Regions from separate parts of the Priestia sp. D51 genome, predicted to be linked through region 2. Evidence: riboswitches for the same ligand, from Rfam matches in the RefSeq annotation. Region 2 holds a riboswitch; the other holds the start of a gene.
What was found. A riboswitch is a leader RNA that binds a small molecule or an ion and turns the genes downstream of it on or off. The one in region 2 is predicted to bind glycine.

Region 1: another riboswitch for glycine. It lies ahead of ACNHOZ_RS24475 (amino acid permease); the one in region 2 lies ahead of gcvT (glycine cleavage system aminomethyltransferase GcvT).

Annotation. Positions count from the first base shown of each region.
Region 1 is NZ_JBLTIR010000009.1:17,161-27,562, reverse strand. It holds gene ACNHOZ_RS24480 (FAD-binding oxidoreductase) at 1-938, shown strand, start outside; glycine riboswitch at 1,138-1,218, shown strand; gene ACNHOZ_RS24475 (amino acid permease) at 1,378-2,721, shown strand; gene ACNHOZ_RS24470 (PAS domain-containing sensor histidine kinase) at 3,001-5,142, shown strand; gene ACNHOZ_RS24465 (YfhE family protein) at 5,566-5,682, opposite strand; gene ACNHOZ_RS24460 (GNAT family N-acetyltransferase) at 5,784-6,344, opposite strand; gene ACNHOZ_RS24455 (amidohydrolase) at 6,600-7,727, opposite strand; gene ACNHOZ_RS24450 (TIGR01777 family oxidoreductase) at 7,788-8,690, opposite strand; gene recX (recombination regulator RecX) at 8,788-9,597, shown strand; gene ACNHOZ_RS24440 (SDR family NAD(P)-dependent oxidoreductase) at 9,706-10,359, opposite strand.
Region 2 is NZ_JBLTIR010000001.1:399,795-410,196, forward strand. It holds gene ACNHOZ_RS02130 (MBL fold metallo-hydrolase) at 1-51, shown strand, start outside; gene ACNHOZ_RS02135 (DUF2626 domain-containing protein) at 89-325, opposite strand; gene ACNHOZ_RS02140 (Spx/MgsR family RNA polymerase-binding regulatory protein) at 587-970, shown strand; gene comGA (competence type IV pilus ATPase ComGA) at 1,239-2,291, shown strand; gene comGB (competence type IV pilus assembly protein ComGB) at 2,282-3,328, shown strand; gene comGC (competence type IV pilus major pilin ComGC) at 3,343-3,654, shown strand; gene comGD (competence type IV pilus minor pilin ComGD) at 3,641-4,078, shown strand; gene ACNHOZ_RS02165 (type II secretion system protein) at 4,062-4,400, shown strand; gene comGF (competence type IV pilus minor pilin ComGF) at 4,397-4,834, shown strand; gene comGG (competence type IV pilus minor pilin ComGG) at 4,824-5,198, shown strand; gene ACNHOZ_RS02180 (YqzE family protein) at 5,242-5,427, shown strand; gene ACNHOZ_RS02185 (YqhG family protein) at 5,451-6,275, opposite strand; gene ACNHOZ_RS02190 (DEAD/DEAH box helicase) at 6,262-7,935, opposite strand; glycine riboswitch at 8,116-8,208, shown strand; gene gcvT (glycine cleavage system aminomethyltransferase GcvT) at 8,421-9,521, shown strand; gene gcvPA (aminomethyl-transferring glycine dehydrogenase subunit GcvPA) at 9,542-10,402, shown strand, end outside.

The DNA of each region.
Region 1 (10,402 bases), on a different contig from region 2:
GAGGAGGCTGGGGGCTTTCGAGCAGACTTTACGGATTAGGCTGTGACAGCTTGATAGAGCTAGAGTTGGTCAATTATGAAGGAAAGATTATTAAAGCAAACAAATCGTGTAACGCGGATCTTTTTTGGGCATGCCGAGGTGCTGGTGGCGGTAATTTTGGCGTTGTGGCAAGCATGACGTTTCAGCTTCCAAAACCGACGAACAGCTCTGTGACGCTTGTTCGCTTCTTTTATGTAGGTACTACAAGAGAAAAACAGGTACAAGTGATGAATATATGGCAAAGGTGGGTGCCTGAATTGGACAAACGTATGACGCTAGTTGCCAGTTTTTATAATGCAGAAGGAGAAGGATTGGGCATATTTGCGAACGGCTTCTTTTACGGATCTCCAGAAAGAGCTCGAAAGATCTTGCAGCCTTTTGCAGAGGTGGAGGGGTTCCGAGTCGAGCTAGAGTCATTATCTTTTCTTGAAGCGGTACAAAAGATAGAAGCAACCTATCCTCCGTCTGAAAAATTTAAGTCAACGGGAAGATTTGTGCAAAGAAGTTATTCAGTTGGCCAGCTTGAAAATCTTGCAGATCTCATACAGCGTCCAGCAGAAGGGTCCGTTTACGCCGCGATTTCTTTTTATGCACTAGGAGGAGAAATTCGCAGTGTTGGTAACAGAGAAACGGCCTTCTTTTACAGAAACGCTAGATATATTCTGGGCTTTCAATCTGTATGGACAGACGATGCGTTTGCACGAGCAAACAGAGAGTGGCTGTATAAGCGATTTCAATATATTAAACGTATTACGAAAGGCTCCTATGTGAATTTCCCTATCAGCAACCTTAGAAACTACGAGTATGAGTATTTTGGAGACAACGCAGAGCGGTTAGAAAGAGTAAATAAAAAGTACGATCCATTTAACGTATTTAGGTTTCCGCAGGGACTCAGGTAGCATGTAGAAAAGGATACTAAGTTGACGATTGAACCTGTTTCATTACCTTCTTTCGAAGAAGGTAAATAAATGAAAGTCATCTTTCTTGTTGACAAAGCATCCAACTGGTATTAGAATAAACAACTATTCGACAGTCATTATCTTGATCGAAAAATTTAATACGTAGAAAGCTATGATTGCTATGGATCACACTATAGCAGGAGCAGCTTCTGGAGAGATCGCGATAGTTTCGCGACGCCGAAGGGTTCACAATCTCAGGCAAAAGGACAGAAGAGTACCGGATATTTATTTGGCATGTTACTAATTGGTAGCATGTACCATAATATTTGTTATTCTTATGACCATGAGATTGGAGCGCATCCAATCTCTTTTTTTATTGGACTTTATTTTGTAGTCCGCACGATCGCATCAAAGGTTTTATTGTTAGGAGGAGTTAGAGTTGGAACAACGAGAATTAAAGAGGGATTTATCCAATCGTCATGTTCAGCTAATCGCGATTGGAGGAACCATTGGGACGGGATTATTTTTAGGTTCTGGTAAAGCCATACAGCTTGCAGGTCCCTCTATCATCTTTGCTTATTTAATTGTGGGTATTTCGCTTTTCTTTGTGATGAGAGCGCTAGGAGAACTACTGCTGTCTAAAGCAGGTTATCAATCGTTAACAGATATTGCTGAAGAGTATCTTGGACCATGGGCTTCATTTGTCACAGGGTGGACGTACTGGTTTTGCTGGATCATGACAGCTATGGCTGATGTGATTGCCGTTGGCGTATATGTGAAATATTGGTTCAATATTCCTCAGTGGATTCCTGCACTTATTTGTGTAATCATTTTATTAGGACTTAACTTATTAACCGTAAAATTATTTGGAGAATTAGAGTTTTGGTTTGCTTTAATAAAGGTTATTACGATTCTTGCGTTAATTGTTATTGGCGTTATTTTACTGGTAATCGGATTTAAAACAGATGCAGGATCCGTTACGGTTCAAAATCTTTGGAATCATGGAGGACTGTTTCCAAATGGTGTTTCAGGTTTCTTACTTTCATTCCAAATGGTTATTTTCGCATACGTCGGGGTTGAATTGGTAGGGGTATCGGCAGCGGAAACATCAAATCCCCAAAAAAATATTCCATCGGCCATTAATAAAATTCCGCTGCGAATCTTATTTTTCTATGTTGGAGCGCTTATCGTCCTTTTATTTATTAACCCGTGGATGGAATTGAATGCAGCAGAAAGCCCATTTGTTAAAACCTTTAGTTTAGTCGGAATTCCGCTTGCTGCTGGAATTATTAATTTTGTTGTATTAACTTCAGCCGCTTCTGCTTGTAATAGCGGAATGTTTTCAACAAGCCGTATCTTATATAACTTAAGTAAAAATGACCAAGGGCCATCTACGTTTGCAAAACTGAACAAAAACCACGTACCAAGCAACGGATTGTTTGTATCTACGCTGGTTATCTCGGCGGGAGCTTTGTTAAGCAAACTGATACCAGATCAAGCTTTTGGCATCGTAACAACCATCAGCGCTATTTGTTTCATTTGGGTGTGGAGTATCATTTTGATTTGCCATCTAAGATATAAAAAAACACGTCCACAGCTGCATGCAGCATCAACATTCAAAGCACCGTTAACACCATTTATAAACTATGTTGTGCTAGCGTTGTTTGCAGTGATTCTTATTATTATGCTGTTTTCTGATGCGACGCGCCCAGCCTTATTGTTGACACCCGTTTGGTTTATTCTCTTATTTGGTTTTTACGGGGCTAGAAGGAAGAAGAAATAGTAAATGGGTGACCTCATCATTTCGTGATGGGGTCTTTTTATTGGAAGATAAATAATTGATTTCTACTGTATGAAGAAAATGCAGTAAGCAAAGTTTATATAAGAACCCTAAAAAAGTTTTAGCAGAAAATACAGTGAAAAAGCTCATAGTTTTCTGATAGTAATGTAGAACCAAATGCTTTTCTTCTATGTCTAAAGGTGGAATTCTATCATTTACATGGAAAAGTTTTCATTTTGCAGTACAATGGAGGTAGACTTCATTGAATTAAGGTGAACAAACATGAAATGGTTTAAATCTCATACGTTTTGGAAAATCTTCACGATTAATGTGCTTCTTATTTGTACCGTACTGACGCTAATGTTTATAGTTTCAAGAGTGATGCTGCCTAATATTTCTCAAGATCAATATCGACAGGTAACTGATAAAACCGTCAAGAGAATGAAAGAGCAAATTAACATCGTTATTAAAGATATTTGGAGCTTGGGCGACGAGGTACAGCAAGATCCTATTTTTTTATCAGATGATGAACAAGAGATAGACAAAGAACTGCAGAAAATAGTTAATATTTCACCGTATATCGATAGCGGAACCATTTTTAATACAAAAGGGTATGTGGAGCATTATTACCCAGATGATTTAAAGAGTATGAAGCACGTGAACTTAAGTAAAAGAAAATATTTTCAAGAAGCGCTGCGAACTAAAAAAATATATTTAAGCGATGTCGTTTCAGCAGACACAAAGCATTACATTGTGGTGATGGCAATTCCTATTTTGGATGAGCAGCAAAATGTAAAAAAAGTTATAAATTTAGCGCTGCGCATTGAAGAAAATAAAAGCTTTCAATCCATTTTTCAAACGTTCGATATAGGAGAGAACGGCTATACGTTTATTGTAGACCGCAATGGTAGAATTATTTCACACCCTGAGAAACAGAGAATCGGTGAAAATGCCAAGGAAAATGAAATCGTTCAGGAAACGATGAATCATAAATCAGGATATCAGCGCGTTGTGAACACCGAAGGTAAGTACTTCTTTGCGTCATTTGAATATATTCCTGTTTTGGATTGGGGAATTGTCGCTGAATTACCCGTTGAAGAAATTTACAGGCCTTATGAAACGTTTGAAAAAACGCTTTGGACCGTTTCAGGTATTACAATTTTACTGCTTTCTTTTTTTACTGCGTTATATGCAAGGCAAATTGTGAATCCTATTCGTAAACTATATGAATTGGCGGGACAAGTAGCGCGCGGGAATTTTAATCAAAAAATTCCGGAACGAGAAATTGAGCGGGGGGAAATCGGTACTTTATCTAAACAGTTTAATGAAATGATTAGCTATATACGCCATTCTAAAGCAAATTTACAGCAAAAAGAAAATCAGCTGCAGGAACAAAAAACGTTTTTAAGACAAGTCATTGACATTAATCCAAGCTATATTTATGCCATTAATCAAAAAAGGGAGTTCATTCTTGTTAATAAATCTTTTGCGATGCTGCTAGGTGAAAAATCTGATGACTTGATTGGACAACCAATTGATAAATATCAATTCAACCTTCAATCAGATCTTTTATATAAAGGGACGTTTTCAAACTGTACGCAAAAAGGGATGGTATTAGAAGAACAGTTTAAAGATTCGAAAGGAAACCGGCGCTGGGTCGAAACAGCAAAACTTCCTATTATGAATGAAAAACAGGAAGTGATTCAAATGCTGTGCGTATCGACAGATATTACGGAGCGTAAAAAAGCAGAAGAGAAGCTTAGAACTTCTGAGAAGCTTGCCGTTGTAGGAGAACTTGCAGCTGGAGTTGCTCACGAGATCAAAAATCCTTTGACTTCTTTAAAAGGTTTTGTTCACTTATTAAAAGAACAAAATCCCAAAGATGCTTTGTATATAGATATCATGGAAACTGAATTAGAACGAATGAATGGAATCGTAGAAGAATTTTTGATGTTAGGAAAACCTCAGGTTATGAATGTTGAACCCTTGAATATGCAAGCGCTTGTTCAAGAAGTGTGCTCGCTTCTTGAACCTGAAGCAGTAGAAAAAAAGGTAGCTTTCATATTTGAAAGGGATGAGCAATTACCGCAGGTATATGGAGATAAAAATCAGTTAAAACAAGTATTTATTAATATTATTAAAAACTCTATCGAAGCAATGCCTGAAGGAGGGGGTATTCATATTATGATTAAAGCAAAAGAAAACCACCTTTGGCTGCAGCTTGCTGATGAAGGGCAAGGTATTCCTCCTGAACGGTTAGCGAAGATAGGTGAGCCTTTTTATAGTACAAAAGAAAAAGGTACAGGTTTAGGGCTGATGGTCAGCTATCGGATTATTAAAGCTCATCATGCGCAGATGACATTTTCTAGTCAGTTAAATCAAGGAACAAGTGTGGATATATTGTTTCCAATCATAAAAAAGTAGGGAAAGTTCCCCTACTTTTTATTATTATACTTATAATATATCAAAAGCTTTCATGTTACTAAAACAAACGAAAGTGCTAAAGAAGATATCCACAGGTTAACAAGAAGTTAACTGCTGAATTGTATAGGATATTCACAACTTTATCCACATTATTCACATTTTTTCAGAAAATTTACATAAAAATTACCCACTGTCATTTCAAGTTATGAAAGCGGTAATATACATATCTGATAAAGTTATGCACATTATCCACATAATTGTGGGTAAACTTTGTGGATATAGTAGATTATTAAAAAATCGTAAATCATACGCATGAAATCTTCGCGTTATTATCTTTACATAATATAAAACGTCCTTCCGATACACAGTGTACAGAAAGGACGTTGGGATGATCAAGCGTTGGATAGAGATGTTTTGCCTCAATTATTTTTTCGTGTAGCCGCCTGCACGGTCTGCTTTTTTAAACTCGCGGCCGTAATAGATTTCTTGAGCGCTACTTAACGTATTTTTTGCGTTTTCTTTTCGTTTTTTTTCAGACATAAAAAAACCTCCAATTAACGTTTTTCGATCATGCTACTTATTTTTTCCAGAATCTCTCGTTTTTAATCATAAAAAAAGCTCTCCGTGTAACGGAGAGACTCTTACGCTTCTTTAAGCTGGTGATCTTCTTGAACGTCTTGTTCGTGACGCAGGTAGTATAATGTATACAAGTCTTTTGGAATTTCGTATAAATCATATACGTCTTCATGTTGATTAATTTCATCGTATAAAGCTTTGTGTGTTTCATTCGCAAGTACTGCATAAGGCAGTTTTTCGGCAGCCTTAATAGACCTGATGTTGATTTTGCGGATTCGCATAAAAATTCGCTCTATATTTAACTCAAAGAACAGTTCATTAAAGAACGCTTCTTTTGCAATTTGATTATATCCTTTTCCATGAAACGGTTTGCCAAGCCAAGTGCCTAAAAAACCAGCTTGATCCTGTACATCAAATAAATTAATGGTGCCGATAGGGTTACCCCATTCATCTAAAATCGTGCGAGAAATAATTTCTCCATGATCTTCTGCTTCCATCGTTTGTTTAGTCACAAATAAAAATTCTTCATAGGAATGGGCTTTATGACGAACAAAAGGGAAGACATCAGGATGTACCATGAGTTCGTATAGAGATTGACAGTCATTTAGGTCACGTTTTTTTAACATAACTTTTCCCTCCTGATCGAGGGTATATACAGACTCCAATCAAGTCCCCACCCTCGAAATTTTTTAATAATTAAAAAAATTTCGGGGTGGGAATCGAACCCACTAGAACCAGTTACCTGGTGGCGCACCATTTGCCTTCCCATTACAAGTCAACAAACATAAAAAGTCAACGTGTGATGTTTATGCTTTTGTGAAATTCACATGCTTCTAAACGTATCATACTAAAAAAAATAAAAAAAGAAAATAGGTAAAATGTTAATTTTTTTTAAATAATATTTTACCATCTATCATGGTGAAAATAGGCTTTGCTAAGTAGTGAAAGGGATGATGGCTCCATAGCACTAAATCAGCGTCTTTTCCTGCTTCGATACTGCCGATTCGATGATCAATACGGAGATTCCGAGCAGCAGTAATCGTGATGCCTTCTAATGCTTTTTGCTCTTCGAGTCCTTCACGTACGGCAATGGATGCGCAAATATTTAAATACTGAATAGGCGTATAAGGATGGTCCGTTGTAATGGAAACTTCTACTCCTTCATTGCAAAGAGCTTGATAGGTTTTCCACGTTTTATTCTTAAGTTCAACCTTTGAGCGGCGTGTTAAAGTTGGACCTACGCTCACTTTTAAATTTCTTCCACCCAGCTCTTTAGCAATTAAATGACCTTCTGTACAGTGCTCAATACGGACGTCTAAATGAAATTCATCTGCTAAGCGAAGAGCTGATAGAATATCATCGGCTCTATGAGCATGAATCCGAACTGGAATTTCTCTATTCAGTGCTTGAGTGAGAGGTTTGATGCGCAAATCATCTTTGTTGTCACTGCTTGCTGCGTGATAAAAGGCTTCTCGCAGCATCCCCATAATACCCATTCGCGTAATCGATTCTTTATTGCCGTGGCTGTGAATTCGTTTTGGATTTTCTCCTAGCGCAATCTTAAGTCCAGCTGTCTCTTGAATTAACATTTGAGAAATGCTTGTTCCAGCTGTTTTAATAACGGAAGTTGTGCCTCCAATCACATTTGCACTTCCTGGCATAATGTGTACAGACGTAATACCCGCTTCAATGGCATCTTTAAACCCAGGATCTAAAGGATGTACACTGTCAAAAGCTCGGATATGTGGAGTCATAGGTTCAATGGTTTCGTTAGCATCATTCCCGGCCCAGCCGGTTCCTTCATCATATAATCCTAGATGTGTATGAACATCAATAAATCCAGGGAATAAATAACGCTGTTTGCAGTCAATGACTTCTACTCGAAGAGGTGGCTGCAAGTTTGGCCCAATTAAAACAATTTTTCCATCTTGAATGAGCACATCACTATTATAAATAGGTTTTGACGTAATAGGATAGAGCGTTGCATTTTTCAAGAGAATGGTTTTCATAAAGTTACTCCTATCTATCGGCAGCTTAGTCACCTGTTTTAGGGAAATAACAGAAAATAACTAGAGTAAATCTCGCAATGCATCTTCTAATACAGTATATGTAAAAATGTAATTCTGTTGAATCAATTTTTCAGGTAAAACGCGCTGTCCCTTTAAAATAATCATACTCATTTCTCCCATCAGCAGCTGAAGGCCAAAGCTAGGTACGGGCATCCAATGAGGACGATTCAACACTTTTCCAATCGTCTTTCCAAACTCTTTCATTTGAACGGGATTTGGGGCAGTTACATTAACAGGTCCCTCTATTTGTTCGGTATGGATACAATAATCGATGATCTTCACGACGTCTTGAAGATGTACCCAAGACATCCACTGTTCTCCGGAACCGACTGTTCCTCCTGCAAATAATTTATAAGGAAGGGCCGTAGAAGGAAGTGCTCCGCCACCTTTCCCTAATATAACGCCGAATCTTGTTAAGACAGTACGAATATTGAGTTCCATCGCTTTTAGGGCCTCATTTTCCCACTTTTTTACCGTTTCAGCTAAAAAGTCTGTGCCGATGGATGGAGAAGCTTCTGTGAACGTTTCTTTCGTTGATGTCCCGTAATAACCAACGGCGCTTGCATTTACGTAAAGTGACGGTTTTTCGGGCAAGGCAGCCATAATACGAAGGATTTCTTGAGTAGAAGAAAGGCGGCTTTCCACGATGGCTTTTTTGCGCTCGTCCGTCCAGCGGCCGCTGTTAAGTGAAACGCCAGCTAAATTGATAAAAATGTCTGCTCCTTCTACATGCTCTTCAGGTTGGCTGTTTTCTTGCATCCACTCTACATATTTAAGTTTCGGATCTCTTGCAGCTTTATCTGCATTGCGTGTTAAAATATATACATAATGTTTTTGTGTTAAAAAATGTTTTGTTAAAGCTTTACCTACGAATCCAGTTCCTCCAGCAATAACAATTTTCATACGAACTTCCTCCTTTATTGAGATAAATAAAAATGTGTATGATACGTTTGGCGGTTCTTCAGCCATCAATTTAATAAGAAATATGAGGTGAAGGTTAATGCCTGTTGTCACAAAGATCACAACGCAAAAGAATAGCGGTGAACGTTATAATGTGTATTTAGATTACGGTAAAGGTGAAGAGTTTGGCTTTGGTGTTGACGAAAATGTCCTCATCAAATATGACTTAAAAAAAGGTCGTGAGCTTGATGAATTTGAATTAACGGAAATTCAGTACGCAGATGATGAGAAAAAAGCTTATAATTTAGCGATCATTTACTTATCTTATCGAATGCGCTCTGAAAAAGAGGTACATGATTATTTAAAGAAAAAAGAAATTAACTCTACTATTATTCAACAAGTTATTCAGAAACTAGTCAGCCACCGTTATTTAAATGATGAAGAGTTTGCAAAAGCATTTGTGTTAACTCAGATGAACACGACATCAAAAGGACCAAATGTGATTCAAAGAGAATTAAAAGAAAAGGGGATTTCTGATTCCATTATTACCCTTAGTTTATGTGAATACCCTGAAGAACAGCAAATTCAAACTGCTGTAAAATTAATTGAAAAGTTAAAAGGGAAATATAAAAAATTATCTCAAGTAATGATGAAACAAAAAATGGAACAAGCATTGGCAGTGAAGGGCTATTCGTTTTCTGTTATTCAAGAAGCATTTCAGCGAACGGATACAGAAAAAGAAAGCGATGAGGTTTGGGAAGCTCTGCAATATCAAGGAATGAAAGCTCATCGTCGTTTTTCAAAGTATGAAGGCTGGGAATATCAGCAAAAAATGAAGCAGGCTCTTTATAGAAAAGGATTCTCCATTGAACAAATTCAATCATTTCTAGATTCTATTGAAGAGGAATAGAGCGGGGAAAAAAGTATGTTAGTTGAAGGAAGATCCGAACGATGAATCGAGATTCTTGATAGAGAATCCAACTCGTTCGGATTTTTTTATTGTGATGCTTCAATCTTTTTAAAACAAAATATCTTCTGAGTCATTCTGCTGTTTATAAATAATCTCAGCGATTTCTGAAGCTGAGCGCAAGCGGCTTTTATCTTTAATGTGGTTGTTGTGATCCCAAAAAGGAGTATTCATGCCTCCCATATAAGCTGCCGTCACATGAAGGTTGGTATCTTGGTACTCCACTTTTAAACTTTCTGTAAATCCCCTTACGCCAAATTTACTTGCCACATAGACGCTTTCATTGGCTTTCCCTCGAAGTCCTGCAGTTGAAATAATATTCATAACTTTAGGTTCAGGTCTCGTCAAGAGATGAGGCATAAGCGCTTGCGTTAAAAAAATAGTTCCTTTTACATTTGTATCGATGACTTCATCGATTGCTTGTTTTGTATAATCTGTCAAAGGACCAAAATGTCCAATGCCTGCGTTGTTGATAAGGATATCTACTGAATGCTGCATCAGCAGTTTTTCTACAGATTTTCCTACTTCTTCATACTGTGTAATATCTACAGACATCGTATATACGTTTTCTCCTAGCTCATGCTGCGCCTCAGTTAATTTCTGTTGATTGCGTCCAGCTAGAATGACGTTGCAGTCTTTTGCGTAAAGTTTTGCGAGTTCTTTTCCAAGACCCGTCGCACCGCCTGTGATTAGCACTGTTTTCATTCCCAAAACTCCCTTTTCATAGTCTCCCTTTAGTTATACCTTT
Region 2 (10,402 bases):
ACAACTGTGGGACACGAAATGGATCAAAATCCTTTTCTAAATGGGTTTTAAGAATACAAAAAGCGATGGAAGCCCATCGCTTTTCTCTTTACTGTCCTGGTGTCATCATAAAAGTTGACCAGTACGTGAACCCCACAAAAAAGACGGTCAAATATGCTCCAAAAACGTAAATGTACATTCTTTCAGACAGCTTTAAATAACTAAGAATTACAAAAAAGCCTGTTTGAGCTAAAAAGAGTAAAGAAGTCTTATGCATGTGACCGAGGTAAAACATTACAGTGAAAATTGCTGTCCAGAACCCCATTACACGGTACATTCGTTCCACGTCCATTTCCTCCTTTATCAAACTTAGTTAGTGTCATGATGAATGTCATCGCTGTGTAAGCACTAGAAAGCACTTATGAAACTATATCGATACTTTTCCATTATAATACATCCTTTCTTTCCTGAAAACGCTATCTTTTCCTTGAAATACGACAGAAGAAAAAAAGTTATACAAAACGTATGCAAAATACTATACAAAAGTTATACAAAACGTGTACAATGTATATAAACAATCTATAACTAAAAAACGGGAGGGTTTCATATGGAAGAAATTAAATTTTATACGTACCCGAGCTGTACATCATGTCGTAAAACGAAAAAGTGGCTAGTGAAGGAAGATGTAAATTTTAAAGAGCGTCATTTATTTAGAGAAACACCTACTCATAAAGAAATGCTTGAACTTCTTTCTATGACAACAGAAGGGATGGATGAACTTCTTGCTAAAAGAAGTCAGGAATATAAAAAGTTAAATGTTGATGTGGACAGCATGACGTTATCACAAGTAGTCAATCTATTAATTGAACATCCTCGTTTGCTTCGCCGCCCCATTTTAACGGATGGCAAAAAGCTTGTAGTAGGTTATAACGAATCTGCACTTAAAAATTTGGTCAAGAAAAAAACAAGTCTTGCGTCTCTAGTTGTGTAAGCATACATGATGAAGAAGCTCAATTCAGTAAATAACGAATAAAACGACAGCGTAGAGTTTTACATCACGTTGTCTTTTTTTACGTAATCGTTTAGAGGTGTACAGAAGTTGTACATCGTGTACAAGGACTGAAGCGAAGAAAAGAAGCGTATACGAAAAAAATTATAAAAATGAAAAAAGAAGAAGGAAAATCTCGAAAAAGGTCGAAATTACTGTTTCTAGGTGTTTTAAGAATCATCTTCATTACAAATAAAGGAGTGATGATCGTTTGACCGAAATTGAACAGTTTGCTACTTACGTTATACGAGATGCATGTGAGTGTCGAAGTTCTGATGTGCATATTGTGCCCCGAAAGAAAGATGCTGTGATTCAGCTGCGAATTGACCAGGAGCTTATTTTAAAGAGGGTTATTTCAAAGGAAATGTCTGAACGGCTCATTTCGCATTTTAAATTTTTAGGGGGAATGGATATTGGGGAGCGCAGAAAACCTCAAAATGGTGCATTGACCACTTCCGTTGATCACTATCAAGTAAATTTGCGTTTATCAACTCTTCCTACTTCTCATGATGAAAGTCTTGTTATTCGGCTTTTGCCTCATCAACAATCTACCTCTCTCAAACATTTATCTCTTTTTCCTGAACATACTAAAAAGCTTATTTCTCTCTTGAAATTCTCTCATGGATTAATTATTTTTACCGGTCCTACAGGATCAGGTAAAACCACTACTCTATATACTCTTTTACACGAAGTAAAGCACCTTTTTAATCGAAATGTTATTACACTAGAAGATCCTATTGAAAAACCGAGTGAAACCGTGCTTCAAGTGCAGGTAAATGAACGCGCAGGGATTACGTATACGACTGGTTTAAAAGCTATATTGCGCCATGATCCAGACATTATCATGGTGGGAGAAATAAGAGATAGTGAGACCGCCAAAATTGCTGTGAGAGCAGCGCTTACGGGACACTTGGTTTTGACAACGATGCATACTAAAGATACAAAAGGATCTTTGTACAGGCTGCTTGAGTTTGGCGTTAGCTTTCAAGAAATGGAGCAGACTCTTGTAGCAGTAGCTGCACAGCGTCTTGTAGAAATTCGCTGTCCGCTGTGTTCGGGAAAATGCCACCCTGCTTGTAAAAAAATGAGGAAGCATCGTCAGTCCAGTATATACGAATTGCTTTATGGCAAGGAGCTTAGCGCAGTGATGAGAGAAGTGAAAGGAGAAAATGCGGATTATGATTATAAGACGCTCCGAGATGTTATTCTAAAAGGAATCGCGCTAGGCTATTTATATCCGCATTCGCTAGACGGATGGGGGTAAAGACAAATAGACAAAAAAGGTGGTCTCTCGCTCAGCAAGCAAAAATTCTTAAGCAGGTCTCCAAGCTCTTAGAAAAAGGCTACACTCTTTCTCAAGCTCTTTCATTTTTGACGTTTCAAGTATCTAACAAAGAAAAAACGGATATTGAAAAATGTCTTGAGCAGTTAAAACGAGGAGAATCTTTGCACGATGCTTTTGTTAAACTTCAGTTTCACCGTGATATTTTAAGCTATTTATATTTTGCGGAACAGCATGGAAACCTTCAATTTGCTTTAAAAGAAAGTAGCTCAATGATTGAAGAAAAAGTAAGGCATCGTAAAAAATTTCAAAAGCTTGTTCAATATCCCGTATTGCTACTTCTGTTTATTCTTTCCATTTTATTTGTTTTAAGTACGGTTTTACTTCCGCAGTTTGAAGCTCTGTACTTATCCTTTGGAAACAAGCAGTCTTCGTTTATCCTCTTATTTATGCAGGCGATGTCGTTCTTTCCTTTTGTGTTACCTGCAGTCATCAGTATGCCAATCATCCTTTATTTGTTTTATGTAATTTACATTAAAAAATTGCCTCCAGTAGTTCAAATGCAGCTTTTTATGAGAGTTCCCGTTATCCGAACGTTCACACGGCTATTTAACTCCTACTTTTTTTCTGTTCATATGAGCAATTTATTAAACGGTGGTTTATCTATTTATGAATGTTTTGCTCTTTTTCAAAAGCAGGAGCATCATCCGTTCTTTCAAGTGGAAGCTTTTGCTTTTACAGATCAACTTTCCTCAGGAATGCGATTAGATCATATCGTTTCAGCTAAATCTCATTATGAAAAAGACTTGGCTCATGTTATTGTGCATGGCCAGCAGAACGGTGAGCTTTCTCAAGAGCTGTATGATTACAGTCTATTTATGATGGAAAGAATGGAACAATTTATTTTTCGTATTTTAAAATATGTACAGCCGCTTACATTTTTGTTCATCGGAATGGTCATTCTGCTTATGTATATGTCCGTTATGCTTCCGATGTTAGAAGTGATGTCGAGCTTGTAGAAGGGTGAAAGAATATGATTCTAAAAAGTAATAAAGGGTTTACCCTTATTGAAATGTTAATCGTTATGCTCGTTATCACCGTGCTTTTGCTCATTATGATTCCAAATGTATTAAAGCATAATACGGTTATTAACAACAAAGGCTGCTCAGCTCTTGTCAAAACCGTAGAGGCTGAGGTACAAGTATATGAGCTTGAAAACGGCGAAAAACCAAGTCTAGAAGAGCTTGAAGCAGGAGGCTACTTAAAAGAAGGCACCGTGTGTCCAAATGGTCAAGCTATTCAAATTGACGGTACCGGAAAGGTTACGGCTAGTGGTTCTTCTTAAGCAAAAAGGATTTACCCTCATTGAGATGCTGATGGTTTTATTTATTGTGCAAGTGATGATGTTTTCCATTATCGTAACCATTCGGCCGCTTGTGGAATATTACAAAATCACATTATTCTTGCGACAGCTGCAAAGCGACACGTTTTATGTGCAGCAGACAGCCATGAATCGAGAATCTCCAATTAAAATTAACTTTGCACCGAAGGGAACAGAATATATTGTTTCTGATTCTCGTGCCGTTCTTTATAAGCGCGCCTATGACTCCACCATTCATATCACGTTTGGAAGCGGCAATTCCACGATACAATACAACAAAAACGGCAATATTTCTCAAGCAAAGACCATTTTTATCAGCAGTCAAAAGTTTAAATACAAAGTTACTTTTCAAATAGGTAGAGGGCGTTTTTATGTGGACAAGATGTAAGGGTCAGCAGGGCTATACCTTGTTAGAAATGCTTGTTTCATTTAGCATGCTTTTACTCCTAACCGGTACAATTATTCCTTTGTATGTTCAGATGAAGGAAGAAGAAAAGAAGCAATATGTTTCGTATCAAGCTGATGCTATCTTACACGAAGAACTATTGAAATATAAATATGAAACAGGATATAAACGGCGAGAAAAAATCGTAAAAGAAAACGTTGTGTTTTATCTGAAGTGGAACGGAGAAAGTGCTCAAAAGCTTTGTGTAGAATGGACAGATTCCGCTGATAAAATGAAAAAGAAGTGTGATGTGATGTTGAAGTGAAAAGTGAAAAAGGCTTTACGCTTGTAGAGATGTTAGTCAGTTTTGGTCTTTTTTTGATCATTGTTTCATTTTTCCCCATTATCATTCCGCTAGCTAAGCAAACATATAATCCAGACTTTAGTATGAATGAAATGGAGTGGGAAATTTTTGTGAATCAACTTGCTATGGAATATCGAGAAGCAAAAGAAGTGAGAATTCATGCGACTACGCTTACGTTGAAAATGGAAAATAATCAGATCATCACTTATGAACGATACGAAGACAAGATAAGAAGACGAGTGGATGAAAGCGGTCATGAAGTTGTGCTGCAGCATATTAAGAATATCATGTATGAACAGCAAAAAGAAAGGCTGCTGATTCGTTCAACAGATGGTGTTAACAAAGTTAGAGAAGAAACCATTACGACGTTTTTGATGCTTGCTTATGAAACATAATGAGCAAGGGTTTATTCTCCCGGTTGTGTTGGCATTTTGTGCGCTTTTTCTTCTGTTAGTAGCTCAGCAAACTACTTATTTTGTGACGAAAAGTTCATTTTATCAAGAAGTAGAGCAGAAAAATCGTCTGCAGCATCTTTTAGAAAACGCGGTTGTACATGTAAAAAAAGAAATAAAAGAACATAATAAATCTCCATCTGCACCCTTAGTGTTAGAAACGGGTACGGTTTCATACGACGTAGTAAGTGAAGATGAACAGATGATTATCCTAAAAATAAAGTGTCAAACACTGCAAGGAAGAGCATTGACAGAAACCGCATATATTCAAAAAAAGGACCAGCACATTGTGAAGTGGACGGATTAAGTCTCTTTCTCTCCGGATATAATAGTGCTGAGGAGATGATTATATGAAAACGAATGATTATGTAAAATATATGACTCAGCAATTTGTACAATATATGGATCAGCCAAAAGAAGAGAGGAAAACGAAAAAGATTCAAAAAAAAGAAGAGCGAGCACCTTTTGCGAACAGATGGTTTGGAATGATTCCGCTGTCGTTTATGCTGTGGTACCGAAAGAAAAAAGAAAGATGAGCATATCATATGCTCATCTTTTTTTAACCGGCTTGTGTTTTATTAAATTGACGTGACATCGTTTCGGGCGATATGTAAAATAAGCCACCGTTTATAAACTTAAATAAGATGGTCGGTTCGTACAGCTCTTGAAGCGCTGTTTTTTCGGTCATATATATTTCTGGCAGCTCTTCTGCTGTTTCGTAAAAATGATCAAGAAGCGCTAAGTCTTCGTACCATCTTTCCTGCGCTTTTTCTGCCCATTCAGTCGGTTGAGTTTTAACGTAGTCAGTCACGTATGATGTGAGTCGTGCAATCGCACTTTTCGGTTTAATAAAAGGTGAAAGAGTAAAGCAATAGTCCGAGATTTTAGATGACAAATTTTGATTAATGATTAATTCATGAAATGATTCAATGATTTGTCCGTTAATTAAATTAATGCCAAGCGACAAGAGCTCGTCTTTTTTACGATCACATTTGTACGAGACTTTAATATTTAACGCAAGCCAAGGATGTAAAGGCTGATTTGTTGGCTGAGCTGATGAAACTTGTTCATACAAGTGAATAAATCCGCCTAGCTTTTGAGTAGAAGCGAAAATTTGATGCAGCCTAGGTGAGCCAAAATGAATTCGTTCTCCTTGAACAGAATCATCTTCAAACGCTGGGTCTGTAATGAAAGTGAGTGAAGCAGGATTTGCTTCTCCGCCTGTCTTTTCAACATAATGCCAATAAAATGGACGATTCATCAACTCTTTGTCAAGTTCGATTGTTAATTGAACCGTTAGATAAGATGGTGTTTCTGTGACAATAGAACAATTATTAGCTAGAAAGTAACGCTTTAAAAATTGATGAATATCAGTTTGCTGCATGCTGATCCTCCTCGCTGTCTTCGTATTGAATAATAGACGTCAAGTTCTCCATTTTGATTTTTATTTCTCCTTCACTCCGTGAATGAAATAAAATATCCTGAATATGCTCTTCGATATTTTTTAAATCAAGCTTTGTTAAAATATCATCTAACTCTCCAACAACTCGTTCAAAAAGGTTTATTTTTTCGTATAACAATTTTAAAATATGTTCTTCGACCGTATGTTGAATGGCTAAATTGTAAATGTGAACATCATGTTTTTGACCTAAACGATGGACCCTTCCAATTCGCTGTTCTAGACGCATTGGATTCCACGGTAGATCATAGTTAATGATATGATGACAAAACTGAAGGTTGATTCCTTCTCCGCCCGCTTCAGTGGCAATAAATACTTGCGCGTGGCTTTCAAAAAGCTGCTTCATCCAGTCTTTTTTACCTCGCTTAAATCCGCCTCTAAACGGTACAGAGGTAATTCCATGCTGTTTTAAATACCACTGTAAATACAGTTGAGTTGCTCTGTACTCAGTGAAAATAATGACTTTGTCATCAATTTTTTGAACGAGCTCTAGCACTTTTTCTGCTTTTGCATTTTGCGGTACTTGCTGAAGTAGTTCCATTAACGGAGTAATCATATGTTCCGTTAATGCGCTGTTTTGATCTTCCTGACGTTCCAGCATGTTTTTTAATGTCATATATACCGCTTCGCGGCTGCTGCAGGCCTCTCGCTGCAGAGTTAAAATTGAAAAAGCGCTTGAAGGGTGCAGTCCGTTTCCTTTAAAAGACGTAATCGCATCGTATAGCTCGCGTTCTTTTGGCGAGAATTCAACAGGAATGGTTTGAACAATTCGCTTCGTCCATTCGATACCAGTATCATGGCGGCGATTTCGAATCATAACTTTGTTAACAAGCTCTTTTAAGTGCTCATCGTTTTGCAAAGAGCGTTTTTTAGCAGAAAATAATTCTTCGAAATAGTCTTTATTGCCGAGATGGCCAGGCTTTAAAAGAGAGACTAAGTTGAAAATTTCTTCAATTCGATTTTGAATCGGTGTTGCGGTTAGCAACAGACAAAATTTCTTTTTTAGACTTTGCACAAATTCATAGTTTTTTGTTTTGTTGTTTTTAAGTTTATGAGCTTCATCAATGATGATGAGGTCGTAGTCTTGTTCTAGCACAATTTCTCGATGAGGAGAACGTTTTGCTGTATCAATTGAAGACACAACGATGTCACACTGATCCCACACATATGATTTCCTTTGAGGGACTGCGGGAATATAAAATTTTTGATTCAATTCCATGGCCCACTGTGAAACAAGCGAAGCTGGAACTAAAATGAGAACTTTTTTAACAAGTCCGCGAATCATATATTCCTTCAAAATTAACCCTGCTTCAATAGTTTTCCCCAGTCCTACTTCATCTGCTAAAATGGCTTTCCCATTCATTGTTTCAACTACTTGTTTGGCTACTTCGAGCTGATGAGGAAGCGGCGTTAAATCGGCTAGATGTTTTGGGCTTTGTAGTCCTTCAAATTCTGAGATAAGCGTTTGGTCTTCTATTTCATAGGCAAGTTTATACAAATCCCATGCTGACCAAGGGCCGTCTTGCTCCAATTTAGTTGAGAAGGCTGCTTCCCATGTTTCATCGATGTTTAATTTCACTTTCATGATAAAAATGCTCCTTTGTAAAAAATTTTTATTGAACAAATGATAAGAATCAGGTAGGATAAAAATATATTTAGAAAATTTGAAAAAGAAAATAGATTAGCACTTTACAAATGATTGTGTGAATAAAGATAGATACATCTTTCAGTAGTATGCCCAACTTTACCAACTTTATAGAAGCGAATGACGACACGGGGAGAGACTACTTGAATGTAGCGCCGAAGGAGCAAGCAATAAAATTGTGAATCTCTCAGGCAAAAAGACTCTTGTTTGACGCAGCTCTGGAGAGTGTCTATGCGTTTATAGACCACCCACGAGGCAAACCTATTCGTTTATAGGTAAACTTTCAGGTGAAAAGGACAGAGACTTCCTACTAAATACAGTAGGGGGTTTTCTGTCCTTTTTTGTTTGGATACATAGTGATCCCCACACTATTTGAAAACTCCCCGTTATGAAAAGTTTCACGTGAAAAAGAGGAGGACATAAATATGACAACAGAATTACACAAAACGCCGCTTTATGATATCTATCAAAAATATGGTGCCAAAACAATTGATTTTGGAGGATGGGCTCTTCCCGTTCAATTTTCTTCTATTAAAGAAGAGCATGAAGCTGTACGTACAAAGGCAGGTCTTTTTGATGTCTCTCATATGGGAGAAATTCTTGTGACAGGAGCTGATAGCTTAGCTTTTCTTCAGCATACGATGACAAATGACGTTTCTACCCTTGTAGATGGAAAAGCGCAGTATACGGCTATGTGTTATGAAGACGGAGGCACGGTAGATGATTTGCTGATTTACAAAAAAGCAGATCAAGAGTATTTGCTGGTCGTAAACGCTGCTAATATTCAAAAAGACTATGAGTGGCTTGTGTCTCACAAACAAGGAGATGTAACGCTCGTTAATCAATCTGATGAAACTGCGCAGCTAGCATTACAAGGTCCTTTAGCAGAAAAAGTTTTACAAACGTTAACGAATGAAAATTTAGCTTCATTAAAGCCATTTACATTTGCTGATGATGTAGAAGTAGCGAATGTAAATGCTCTCGTTTCACGTACTGGATATACCGGAGAAGATGGTTTTGAAATTTATTGTTCTTCAGCTGACGCCTCTCACTTGTGGACGGCTATTTTAGAAGCAGGAAGTGAGGAAGGTGTGTTGCCTTGCGGACTAGGCGCTCGCGATACGCTTCGTTTTGAAGCTACTTTGGCTTTATATGGCCAAGAGCTTTCAAAAGATATTACGCCCATTGAAGCTCGAATTGGATTTGCAGTAAAGACGAACAAAGACAGCTTTATTGGAAAAGAAGTGTTAAAAGAACAGCGTGAAAGCGGGGCACCTCGTAAGCTGGTAGGAATTGAAATGATTGATAAAGGTATACCAAGACACGGTTACGAAGTATTTGCAGGTGAAGAACAAATTGGATTTGTGACAACAGGTACACAGTCACCGACATTAAAGAAAAACATCGGTTTAGCGCTATTATCAGCAGAGTATACAGAGCTTGGTCAAGAAGTGGAAGTGCAGGTTCGGAAAAAACGCTTAAAAGCAAAAGTGGTTTCAACACCTTTTTATAAACGTTCAAAGTAAGCTTTTGGGAGGAATTTAACATGTTACATCGCTATTTACCAATGACAGAACAAGATCAGCAGCAAATGTTAGCAGCAATTGGTGTTTCGTCTGTTGATGATTTATTTTCAGATATTCCGCAGCGCGTTCGTTTTCAAGGAGAATACAATATTAAAAAAGCGGCTTCAGAGCCTCAGCTTTTAAAAGAATTAAATAATATGGCTGCAAAAAATGCTCATTTGAAAGAATATTCTTCTTTTTTAGGAGCGGGAGTTTATGATCATTACATGCCGGTTATTGTTGATCATGTTATTTCTCGTTCGGAATTTTATACGGCCTATACTCCGTATCAGCCAGAAATTTCTCAAGGAGAACTTCAGGCCATCTTTGAATTCCAAACAATGATTTGTGAGTTAACGGGGATGGACGTGGCCAATTCTTCTATGTATGACGGAGGAACTGCTTTAGCAGAAGCCGCTATGCTCAGTGCGGGTCAAACAAAAAAGAAAAAAGTACTTGTCTCTGCGGCTGTTCACCCTGAGTCAAAAGATGTGTTAAAAACGTATGCGAAGGGTCAATACATTGAAGTGGTAGAAATCCCTGCAGCAGACGGCGTAACAGATATGATTGCATTAGAAAAAGAGATGGGAAGTGACGTGGCAGCTGTTATTGTCCAGTATCCAAATTTCTACGGACAAATCGAGCCGTTAAAAGAAATTGAAGAAATGACTCATCAAGAAAAATGTATGTTTGTGGTTTCAAGCAATCCTTTATCATTAGGTTTACTTACGCCTCCTGGAGAATTCGGAGCGGACATCGTCATTGGAGATGCACAGCCATTTGGTATTCCAAGTCAATTTGGAGGCCCGCACTGCGGATACTTTGCAACTACGTCTAAGCTT